2 linked regions of the Alkalilimnicola ehrlichii MLHE-1 genome follow. The protein of the gene in region 2 interacts with the protein of the main gene of each other region in a pairwise test. Links are inferred from orthologs where the notes say so. Each region holds a gene or a part of one and is shown on either strand. Other genes may lie near its edges.

What was found. The genes of interacting proteins can lie anywhere in the genome.
Region 1: the proteins of hfq (region 2) and rho interact in binary tests that used the Escherichia coli proteins (3 or more experiments, as listed by UniProt). The link is inferred for Alkalilimnicola ehrlichii MLHE-1 from one-to-one orthologs.

The regions. Positions count from the first base shown.
Region 1 is NC_008340.1:409,679-415,752, reverse strand. Bases 501-3,481 are described here. They hold rho (transcription termination factor Rho), read left to right. Parts: upstream 501-1,353; coding sequence 1,354-2,610; downstream 2,611-3,481. Other genes in these bases: MLG_RS01860 (class I SAM-dependent rRNA methyltransferase), read right to left, coding at 2,930-3,481; trxA (thioredoxin TrxA), read left to right, coding at 887-1,213; yrfG (GMP/IMP nucleotidase), read left to right, coding at 501-705. Also shown: more of yrfG, read left to right, coding at 19-500; more of MLG_RS01860, read right to left, coding at 3,482-4,141; MLG_RS01855 (TIGR04211 family SH3 domain-containing protein), read left to right, coding at 4,376-5,029; argE (acetylornithine deacetylase), read left to right, coding at 5,067-6,074. UniProt on the Escherichia coli protein: Facilitates transcription termination by a mechanism that involves Rho binding to the nascent RNA, activation of Rho's RNA-dependent ATPase activity, and release of the mRNA from the DNA template.
Region 2 is NC_008340.1:621,052-626,901, forward strand. What follows is about bases 1-2,880. They hold hfq (RNA chaperone Hfq), read left to right. Parts: upstream 1-1,245; coding sequence 1,246-1,515; downstream 1,516-2,880. Other genes in these bases: mutL (DNA mismatch repair endonuclease MutL), read left to right, coding at 1-153; miaA (tRNA (adenosine(37)-N6)-dimethylallyltransferase MiaA), read left to right, coding at 205-1,110; hflX (ribosome rescue GTPase HflX), read left to right, coding at 1,547-2,845. Outside these bases: FtsH protease activity modulator HflK, read left to right, coding at 2,941-4,320; protease modulator HflC, read left to right, coding at 4,320-5,216; MLG_RS02955 (ATP phosphoribosyltransferase regulatory subunit), read left to right, coding at 5,369-5,850. UniProt on the Escherichia coli protein: RNA chaperone that binds small regulatory RNA (sRNAs) and mRNAs to facilitate mRNA translational regulation in response to envelope stress, environmental stress and changes in metabolite concentrations.

The DNA.
Region 1 (6,074 bases), 210 kb from region 2 along the record:
GGGTGGTAGAATCCAGCCATGGCAACCACCGCGCCCACCATCGATTGGTCCCGCACCGACACCGTCCTGCTGGACATGGACGGCACGCTGCTCGATCTGCGCTTCGACAACCTCTTCTGGAAACACCACCTGCCCCACCGGCTGGCGACCCTGAAGGGCCTGGAGCCGGCTCAGGCCGAGCAGGAGGTGTTCCCGCGGATGGCACGGCTTCAGGGGCGGATCGAGTGGTACTGCCTGGATTACTGGAGCCGGGAGCTGGCGGTGGATATGATGGCGCTGAAACGGGAGATCGCCCACCTGATTGACTGGCGCCCCTACGCCCGGGACTTTCTCCAGGCCCTGGGCCGCAGTGGCAAGCGCCGGGTCCTGGTGACCAATGCCCACCCGGATGTGTTGCGACTGAAGATGGCGCACACGGGCCTGGCCGCCCACCTGGACGCGGCGGTGAGCGCCCATGAGCTGGAGCGGCCCAAGGAGGAGGACGGCTTCTGGCACCGGCTGCAACAGCGCGCGCCCTTCCGGCCCGGGCGCAGTGTGCTGATTGACGATAACCTGGCCGCATTGGCCAGCGCCCGGCGCTATGGCATCGCCACGGTACTGGGCATCCGCCAGCCGGACAGCGGGTCCGCGCCGCTCATGGCCGCCGACGTGCCGCTGCTGGGCTGCTTCCGCCAGGTGCTGCCGCCGGCCCAGGTCACTGGATAAACGCGACATTACGCCATTTGACACGCCAACCCGCGCCCGCTATCGTTAGCGCAAAATAGGTAGGCTCATACCTGCAGCCAGCGTCATCCCGGGTACCTGCTCAGCCAATAAGCGAGTACTATCCCCTTAAATCCCCTAAGCGCATCATTTTACGCCGAACAGCCAATCGGGAGGCTTTATCGTGAGCGGACAGATCGTGCACGCCACCGATCAGAATTTCGAAGACGAAGTGATCAAGGCCGGCGAGCCGGTACTCGTGGACTACTGGGCCGACTGGTGCGGTCCGTGCAAGATGATCACCCCGATCCTGGACGAGGTCGCCTCCGAATACGCGGGCAAGCTCAAGGTGGTCAAGCTGAACATCGACGAGAACCCGGAAACCCCGCCGAAGTACGGCATCCGTGGTATCCCCACGCTGATGCTGTTCAAGAACGGCGGTGTGGAGGCCACCAAGGTGGGTGCCCTGTCCAAGTCGCAGCTGACGGCTTTTATCGACAGCAACCTGTAAGCCCCCAAAGCCTTTAGCCGGGGCGCCCCTGCGGCGCCCCGCCTCCCCAGCTCAAACAGCACCTGTATCCAGACTCCCAGTCGCAAAGGCACCGCCCGGTGCGCTTTGCCCGACCCCGCCATGATCCGAAAGCAGACACCATGAACCTGACGGAACTAAAACAGAAACCCGCCGCTGAACTGATGAAACTGGCCCAGGAACTGGGCGTGGAGGGGACGGCCCGCTCGCGCAAGCAGGACGTCATCTTTTCCATACTCAAGTCGCAGGCCAAAGGTGGCGAACCCATCTACGGCGATGGCGTGTTGGAGATCCTGCAGGATGGCTTCGGCTTTCTGAGGTCTGCCGACAGTTCATACATGGCGGGGCCGGACGATATCTACGTCTCGCCGAGCCAGATCCGGCGCTTCGCGCTGCGCACCGGCGACACCATCGCGGGCAAGATCCGCCCGCCCAAGGATGGTGAGCGCTACTTCGCGCTGCTCAAGGTCAATGAGATCAACTTCGAGCCGCCGGAGAACGCCAAGCACAAGGTGCTGTTCGAGAACCTCACGCCGCTGCACGCCACCGAGCGTATGCGCATGGAGCGCGGCAACGGCTCCACGGAAGATCTCACCGCGCGGATCATCGACCTGATCGCCCCCATCGGTAAGGGCCAGCGCGGCCTGCTGGTTTCGCCGCCCAAGGCGGGTAAGACGATGCTGCTGCAGCACATCGCGCAGAGCATCACCGCCAACCACCCCGAGACCTATCTGATCGTGCTGCTGATCGACGAGCGCCCGGAGGAGGTCACGGAGATGCAGCGCTCGGTGCGCGGCGAGGTGGTCTCCTCGACCTTCGACGAGCCGGCCAGCCGCCACGTGCAGGTGGCGGAGATGGTGATCGAGAAGGCCAAGCGGCTGGTGGAGCACAAGAAGGATGTGGTGATCCTGCTGGATTCCATCACCCGTCTGGCCCGGGCCTATAACACGGTGGTGCCTTCGTCGGGCAAGGTGCTGACCGGCGGTGTGGACGCCAATGCCCTGCACCGGCCGAAGCGTTTCTTCGGTGCGGCGCGCAATGTGGAGGAAGGCGGCAGTCTGTCGATCATCGCCACGTCGCTGGTGGACACCGGCTCGCGGATGGATGAGGTGATTTACGAGGAGTTCAAGGGCACCGGCAATATGGAGCTGCACTTGGACCGGCGCATCTCCGAGAAGCGGATCTACCCGGCGGTGAACATCAACCGTTCGGGCACCCGCCGCGAGGAGTTGCTGATGAAGCCGGACGAGTTGCAGAAGGTGTGGATCCTGCGCAAGCTGCTGCACCCGATGGACGACCTGGCCGCCATCGAGTTCCTGCTGGACAAGCTGAAGGACACCAAGACCAACGGCGAGTTCTTTGACTCGATGAAGCGGTGACCTGCTAGCGGGACCCCGCTGCGCTGACCAGCCGGCCGGTGCGGGGGTGTTTTTCGGGCTCAGTCCGGGGTGCACGCTCTGTCAGGCTTACGGTATATCCGGGTCGGTCCTGCCGAGAGGCCCTTGGGGTGCTTCGGTTGCGGATCGTAGGCCGCAGGGATGCGGCCTTCGAGCGTACAGGGATGTATTCACAGCGTATCCGCAACCGAAGCACCCCAAGGGCCGACCCGCACCCCCCGAAGCCCCCGGCAGACCCAGCACCCGCCATACCAAAGCGGAGCCCCAGCACCAACTAGCGGAGAGGGCCGCCAAAAGCCCGCTAAGGCATGCTCCCCGCCGGCAACACCCGGCAGAAGGCGGCCTTCAGGTAGCGGGTCTCGGGGATCGCCGGGTGCACCGGGTGGTCCGGCCCCTGGTGACCCAGGGCCACCACGCGCAGGCTGCGCTCCAGGTGGCGCGCCCCCGCCTGGGCCGCGTCCAGCAGCCGCTGCTCCGGCAGGTGCGCCGAGCAGGAGGCCGTCACCAGCAGGCCCTCCTTGTTCAGCAACTGCATCGCCATCCGGTTCAACCGCTGATAGGCCTTGAAACCCTGACGGAAATCCTTCTTGCGCTTGATAAAGGCCGGCGGGTCCACCACCACCACATCGAAGCGCTCATTGGCCTGGCGCAACTCCGCCAAGGCATCGAAGGCGTCCCCCTGTACCCCCGCCACCTGGTCGGACACGCCATTCAGGGCGGCATTCTCCGCGACACCGTCCAGGGCCTGCTCCGAGCTGTCGACGCAGAAGACCTCGGCCGCGCCGGCCACCGCCGCCTGCACCCCCCAAGCGCCCATGTAGCTGAACACATCCAGCACCCGCCGCCCCGGGACCCAGGGCCGCAGCGCCTGACGGTTCATCCGGTGGTCGTAATACCAGCCGGTCTTCTGCCCGGTGGTCGCGGGCACCTGGAAGCGCACCCCGTTCTCCACCACCTCCAGGGTCTGCGCCTCCGGCCCACTGCCCCAGGCCTGATACCGCGTCAGCCCCTCCAGCTCGCGCACCGCGCTGTCACAGCGCAACAGCACCGGCCCCTCACCCAGCACCCGGCCCAGCGCTGTGACAATGCTGTCGCGGACCCGCTCCATCCCCGCCGTGTTCACCTGCACCACGCAGGCATCACCGAACCGGTCGATCACCAGCCCCGGCAGGCCGTCCGCCTCACCATGCACCAGCCGGTAATAGGGCGCATCGAACAACCGCTCCCGCAGGCCCAGCGCCAGCTTCAGCCGGTGGACCAGCAGCGACTCATCCAGCCGGTACCGGCTGTCCCGGCTCACCAGCCGGGCGCAGATCAGCGAGCCCGGGTTGACGTACACCGTGCCCAGGGCGTGGCCGCGGCTGTCCACCAGGAGCGCGTCCTGGCCCGGTTCGAAGGCCTTCAGCGGGGTCGCGTCGATATCCACCTCGTTGCTGAACACCCACAAGTGGCCGGCGCGCAGGCGCTTGTCCTCACCGGGTTTCAGGCGTAATGGGGGCAATGCTGCCGTCATCGGGACCTCCTCGAAGCGGGCTTGGTGGGCGGGGCGGCATTGTCGCACCCCCGCCCGCGTTCACCAAGCAGCGCCGCGTGCCGCCGGCCGCACGCAAGCAACCCGCGCACGCACGGTTTTTACCCGCCCGCCCATCGGCTAAACTCTGCCCTCCCGCCCCGTTTTCCGCGGGCTCCGGGAGGGCGAAGCGACTCTCGCCCCAGTCCACCCCACTCGAAGCCCTGGAGGTTGCCGGTGCGCCGGATTTGCTTGCTGTTGCTCCTGTTACTCACCGCCCTGCCCCTGACCGCCCATGCCCAGGTCTACGTCAGCGATCAGCTCGAGGTGGCCAAGCGCAGCGGCCCGAGCATGCAGCACCGCATCCTGCGCTTCGTAAGCTCCGGCACGCAGTTGCAGCAGCTGGACAGCAGCGGTGACTGGACCCAGGTGCGCGACGGCCAGGGCCGTGAGGGCTGGATCGAGACCCGGCACCTGATGAACGAGCCCAGCGCCCGGCAGCGGCTGGAGGCGGCCAACCGCCGGGTGGAAGCGGCCGAGGAGGCGCGCGAGGAGATGGCGGCGCAACTGGCCGAGACCCGCGAGCACGCCGACGAGCTGGCCGAACGGGTGGCGGCGCTGGAGAGCGAGCGCGACCGCCTGGAGGCCCGCCTGGAGGATGCCCGCGAGGGCCTTGAGCTGGCCGACGAACACCAGCGCCTGCAGACCACCATCAGCGATCTGCAGGCGGAGATCCGTGAACTGGAGGCGGACAAGACCGCCCTCGCCCGCCAGACCCAGCGCGACTGGTTCCTGGCCGGGGCCGGCGTGCTGCTGGTGGGGCTCATTCTCGGCCTTATCCTGCCGCGGATCCGCTGGAAGCGCCGCCGTGGCTGGGGTGATACCCTGTAACGACCTGGGACAAGCAGCGGAGAACAACGGGGTGGCCATGAGCGGTGAGGCGCCGGCATTGATGGACATGCTGAGGGGGCTGATTGCCACCCCCTCGGTCAGCAGCGTGGACCCGGCCCTGGACCAGGGCAACCGCGAGGTCATCGATCTGCTCGCCGGCTGGGCCGAGGCCGCCGGCTTCGTGTGCGAGATCCAGCCGGTACCCGGCCATCCGGACAAGGCCAACCTGATCGCCACCCTGGGCCGCGGCCCCGGCGGGCTGGTGCTCTCCGGGCACACCGATACCGTACCCTACGACGGTGCGCTCTGGACCTCTGACCCCTTTGTGCTCACCGAGCGCGACGGCCGCCTTTACGGCCTGGGCACCACCGACATGAAGTCCTTCCTGGGCCTGGCCCTGGAGGCCGCCCGCGGCCTGCGCGCGCAGGACCTCAAGCAACCGCTGGTGCTGCTGGCCACCGCCGACGAGGAGTCGGGCATGACCGGCGCCCGCGCCCTGGTGGAGAGCCAACACCCCCTGGGCCGGCACGCGATCATCGGCGAGCCCACCAACGGCCGCCCGGTGCGCACGCACAAGGGCATGATGATGGAGGCCATCCGCATCGAGGGACACTCCGGCCACTCCAGCAACCCGGCCCTGGGCCGCAACGCCCTGGAGCTGATGACCCGGGTGCTCAACGCCCTGCTGGAGTGGCGCGGCGAGCTGCAGGCGCAGTACCAGGACGCCCGGTTCGACGTCCCGGTGCCCACCATGAACCTGGGGCACCTGCACGCCGGCGACAACCCCAACCGCATCTGCGGCGAGGCGGAGCTGCACATCGACATCCGCCCGCTGCCGGGAATGGGCCTGGAGGAGCTGCGCTACCTGCTGCGCCAACGGCTGGAGGCGGCGCTGGGCGAGCAGGCCCGCTACCTGCACCTGCGCTCGCTGTTCCCGGGGCTGCAGCCCATGGCCACCCCGGAGACGGCGGAGATCGTGCGCGCCAGCGAACAGCTCACCGGCTTCCCGGCCGAGGCGGTGGCCTTCGGCACCGAGGCACCCTTC
Region 2 (5,850 bases):
CGCGCCAACCGGCGGCTGACCCTGCCGGAGATGGACGCGCTGCTGCGCGAGATGGAGGCCACCCCGAACAGCGGCCAGTGCAACCACGGCCGGCCGACGTGGACCGTGCTGGATATGGACGCCCTGGACCGGCTGTTCATGCGGGGGCAGTGACCGGTGAGCCACGCCGTCCGTCAGCCGGGCACGCCCCCGGTGCTCTTCCTGATGGGGCCGACCGCCACCGGCAAGACCGATTGTGCCGTGGCCCTGGCCCGGCGGCTGCCGGTGGAGATTATCAGCGTGGACTCGGCGCTGGTCTACCGGGGTATGGATATCGGCACCGCCAAGCCCTCCGCGGCCCTGCTGGCGGAGGTCCCTCACCGGCTGATCGATATCCTCGATCCCAGCGAGGCCTACTCCGCGGCCCGCTTCCGTGCCGATGCGTTGGCGGCCATCCATGAGATCCACGCTGCGGGCCGAGTGCCGCTGCTGGCCGGTGGCACCATGCTTTACTTCCGTGCCCTGGAGCACGGTCTGTCAGAGCTGCCGGAGGCCGACCCGGCCCTGCGCCGGCGGCTGGAGGGCGAGGCGGCCGCCCACGGCTGGGGTGCGCTGCACGACCGCCTGGCGGCTGTGGACCCGGAGGCGGCGGCCCGCATCCACCCCCACGACGCCCAGCGCATCCAGCGGGCGCTGGAGGTTTGGGAACTTACCGGCCAATCCCTGTCAGAACTACAGAGGGCCGGGCGGCAGCGGCTGCCCTGGCCCATCGGCAAGTGGGTGCTGATGCCGGAGTCACGGGGCGAACTGCACCGGCGTATCGCCCGGCGCTTCGACCAGATGCTGGCGCAAGGCTTCATCGACGAGGTGGCGGCCCTGCGCCAGCGGCCGGACCTGCATCGGGCGCTGCCGGCGATGCGCTCGGTCGGCTATCGCCAGGTCTGGGATTACCTGGACGGGTGCTATGACCGGGAAACGCTGCGCGAGCGCGGCATCGCCGCCACCCGCCAGTTCGCCAAGCGCCAGATCACCTGGCTGCGGCGGGAGCGCGGTGTGACGGCTTGGTTGACGCCGGAACAGGCCCGCGACGGACTGCCCGAGCGGGTCGGCCGTTTCCTGTCGGGCGGTTGATGCGGTCGCGTGATGGAAGGCCTGTGATAGACTTTGGACAGTACTGAATTTTGGGGCATGCCCGAATTTTTTGGGCGGGTAATTTGATCGACCGGCGCAAGCCCGGACAACAAGAAAGGTTTAGGAGTCAAGCTGATGGCCAAGGGGCAATCGTTACAGGAACCGTTCCTGAACGCACTGCGCAAGGAAAAGGTGCCGGTATCCATTTATCTGGTCAATGGGATTAAACTGCAGGGGCAGATTGAATCGTTCGACCAGTTCGTGATTCTGCTCCGTAACAACGTCAATCAGATGGTGTACAAGCACGCCATCTCCACCGTCGTTCCGGCTCGCAACGTGCGCACCGCGCCGCCGGTCCCGACGGAGACCCACGCACAGTCCAGCGAGGAATTCGGCAATATCTGAAGCCACCCCCACAAACACGGCCCCTGCGGCCCTGTTCGAGCGCCCCGAGGGGGGCGAGCGGGCGTTGCTCATCCATCTGGACCTGGACGGTGACCCGCGGGATACCCTGGATGAGTTCCAGGCACTCGCTGAGTCGGCCGGGGCCGAGGTGGTGGACGCGGTCCGCCACCGCCGGCACAGCCCGGATCCCCGTTTCTTTTTGGGGCGGGGCAAGGTCGAGGAACTCGCCGCGCGTATCCCCGCGGAAGGGATCGACCTGGTCCTGATCGACCACGCCATCAGTCCGGCGCAGGAGCGTAACTTGGAGCGGGCGTTCCGCTGCCGGGTGCTGGACCGTACCGGCCTGATCCTCGATATCTTTGCCCAGCGGGCTCGCTCCCATGAGGGCAAGCTGCAGGTGGAGTTGGCCCAGCTGCGCCACATCGCCAGCCGATTGGTCCGCGGCTGGTCGCACCTGGAGCGCCAGAAAGGCGGGATCGGCCTTCGCGGGCCGGGTGAGACCCAGCTCGAGATGGACCGGCGCATGCTCGGCACGCGCATCAAGCAACTGGAGCGCAAGCTGGAGAAGGTGCGCCGCCAGCGCGCCCAGGGCCGGCAGGCGCGTCGGCGCCAGGAGTTTCCGGTGGTCTCGCTGGTCGGCTACACCAACGCCGGCAAGTCCACGCTGTTCAACGCCCTGACCGGTTCCGGCCTCTACGCCGACGACCGCCTTTTCGCTACCCTGGACACCACCCTGCGACGGCTGGAACTCCCGGACGGCCAGCCGGTCATACTGGCGGATACGGTCGGTTTTATCAGTGACCTGCCGCACGGCCTGGTGGCCGCCTTCCGCTCCACTCTGGAGGAGGTGGGTGAATCCGATCTGCTGCTGCATGTGGTGGACGCAGCCGATCCGGATCGCCGAGAGCACGCGCGCCAGGTGCAGCAGGTACTGGCCGACATAGGCGCCAGCGAGGTGCCGGTGTTGACGGTGTACAATAAGGCCGACCTCTGCCAACACCCGGTCGGTATCCTCCGCGACGACCGCGAGGCCCCCGAGGCGGTCTGGGTGTCGGCGGCCGCGGGCCGCGGGCTCGACGAGCTTGAGGAGGCCGTGGCCGAGTGCCTGGGCGGTGGCCGCGTACGGGGCCGCGTGCGGCTGCCGGCCCACCAGGGGCGGCTGCGGGCCCGGTTCTATCAGCTCGGCCAGGTCCTGGACGAGCGGGTGGAGGAGGACGGTGTGATCGACCTGCTGGTGGACCTGCCCCGGCGCGAACTGGACCGGTTGCGGAGCAACGAGGGGCTTACAGCGCCCCTGGAGACTGAGACTGCGCTACACGACCCATCCTGAACCCCGCCTTGCGGGAACAGCGACGCTCTCATTACAATCATCGGTTGCGCTTTGCAGCGCAGGCGGATCCAACCTTTTAAACCACGGAGACATCCATGGCGTGGAATGAGCCAGGTGGCGGTAACCGCGATCCCTGGGGTGGCGGCAACCGCGGTGGCGGGGGCGGCGACAACCAGGGGCCGCCCGACCTCGATGAGGCCATCAACAAGGTGCGCGACAAGGTCACCCAGCTTTTCGGTGGCAAGAAGGGCGGCGGTGCCGGCAACGGCGGCGGTTCCGGTCAGGGCTTCAAAGGGCCTGGCGCCAAGGGTATTGCCCTGCTTGGCGGTCTGGTGATCGCCGGTTGGCTCGCCTCCGGTATCTATATCGTGGACGAGGGGCAGCGTGGGGTGGAGCTGACCTTTGGTGCCAACACCGGCGTCACCCAGCCCGGTCCGCACTGGCACTTCCCGCGTCCCATTGGCAGCGTCGAGCGGGTGGACGTCTCCGAGGTGCGCACCATCGAGATCGGTTACGAGTCCATGGGCGAGCGGACCCGATCGGTGCTGCGCGAGGCCCTGATGCTCACCCGGGACGAGAACATCGTGAACCTCAAGGTGGCGGTGCAATACCGGGTGAGCGACCCGGCCAACTATCTGTTCAACTTCCGCTTTCCGGATGACACCCTGAAGCAGCTCGCGGAGAGCGCGTTGCGCGAGGTGGTGGGTAAGGCCGAGGCGCCCGAGGACGTGGAGATCGGCCCGGGGGAGGACTTTGGCCAGCTCGCCGATGAACTGGCCGATCAGCTTACCGAGGAGGAGTTGCAGGCGCTGATGACGGGGGCCGACGAGACGGCCCGCGCCCACATCACACCGCTGGAATGGGTGCTCACCCAGGGCCGTGCCCAGGTGGCGGATGAGTCGGAGCGGCTCATTCAGGAGGCGCTGGACCGCTACCAGGCCGGGATCACCCTGGTCCGGGTCGCCATCCAGGACGCCCAGCCGCCGGAAGAGGTGCAGCCGGCCTTCGCCGACGCCATCCGTGCCCGCGAGGACCAGCAGCGCACCATCAGCCGCGCCCGTGCCTATGCTAATGCACTGCTCCCGCGTGCCGAGGGTCAAGCGGCCCGCCAGCGGGAGGAGGCCCAGGCCTACCGCGATCAGGTGATCGCACGGGCCCAGGGTGAATCCGAGCGCTTCACCGCCCTGCTTAACGAGTACGAGCGGGCGCCGCAGGTGACCCGCCAGCGGCTCTACCTGGAGACCATGGAGCGGGTGTTGGGCAACAGCAGCAAGATCATGATCGATGTCGAGGGTGGTCAGCCGCTGATGTACCTGCCGCTGGACCGTATGATCGACCGGCGTGGCGTCGAGCAGGACGGGGAGGACAACGACGAGGCGCGCGACCTGTCCATGGCCCCGCCGCTGGGCGGCCGGGACGCGGTCACGCCCACCGAGCGCGCGCGTGACTCGCTGCGGACCCGGGAGGTGCGCTGATGAATCAGATGATTAAGTCGGTATTGATACCGGTTGTGGTGGTGGCCGCCATCCTGGCCTATTTCTCCGTGTTTACGGTGGACGAGCGGGAGTTCGCCCTGAAGTTCCGCCTGGGTGAGGTCGTGCGCGATGACTTCGAGCCCGGGTTGCACTTCAAGCTGCCCTTCGTCAATAACGTGCGCAAGTTCGACCGCCGGGTGCAGACCCTGGACGCCGAGCCGCAGCGCTTTCTCACCGCGGAGAACAAGAACCTGATCGTCGACTCCTTCGTGAAGTGGCGGATCAGTGATCCCACCCGGTTCTATGTCTCGTTTGCCGGTGGCGACTTCCAGCGTGCCAACTCACGGCTGCGCGAGATCGTCCAGCAGGGGCTGCGCGACGAGTTTGGTCAGCGCACGGTGGAGAACGTGATCTCCGGCGAACGCGTCGAGATCATGGAGATCCTGCGCGAGCGGTCCGCGGAATCGGTCGAGGACGTGGGGATCGCGGTGCTGGATGTGCGGCTCAAGCGCATCGACCTGCCGGAGGACGTCAACGAGTCCATCTTCCAGCGTATGGCGGCTGAGCGTGAGCGTGTGGCCCGCGAACTGCGGGCCCTTGGTGAGGAGGCGGGCGAGCGTATCCGCGCCGATGCCGACCGCCAGCGCACGGTCATCCTGGCCGAGGCCTATCGTGATGCCGAGCGCCTGCGTGGTGATGGTGACGCCCAGTCGGCCGCCATCTACGCCGCGGCGTACAACGACAACCCGGAGTTCTACGCCTTCCACCGCAGCCTGGGGGCCTACAGTCAGACCTTCCGGAGCAAGGAGGACATGCTGGTGCTCTCACCGGACAGTGAGTTCTTCCGGTACTTCAACACCAACGGTCTGGAACTCCCCTTAGGGGCCGATGAGTGAACCCCGCGGCGTCTTCCTAAAGGCGAGCTTTCGACTAAAGCCGGGCCGGGCCGTAAGGCCCGGCCTTTTTTATGACAGGCAAACGGGTATCATGCTCAGCGAACGTGCGGACCTGTACCCTGCCGTCTTTTTCCGGAACTGAAGGACTTCCCATGAGCGATTCCGCCTTCAGCAAAGACAACCGCTGGTTGCTGCCCGAGGGTGTGGACGAGCTGCTGCCCCCCAGGGCCGCCCAGATGGAGACCCTGCGCCGGCAACTGCTGGACCAGTTCGGTGCCTGGGGCTACGAGCTGGTGATGCCCCCCTTCATCGAATACCTGGACTCGCTGCTCACCGGCACCGGGCACGACCTGGATGTGCAGACCTTCAAGCTCACTGACCAGCTCACCGGTCGGTTGATGGGCGTTCGCGCCGACATCACCCCGCAGGTGGCGCGCATCGATGCCCACCGCCTGCGCCGTGAGGCGCCCTCGCGGCTCTGCTACATCGGCAGCGTCCTGCACGCCCGGCCCGAGGGCATCTCCCGGTCGCGCAACCCGGTCCAGGTGGGCGCCGAGTTGTTCGGCCACGCGGGGGTCGAGAGCGACATCGAGATCATCAGCCTGGCGGTGGCGAGTCTGCGCACGGCCGGCGT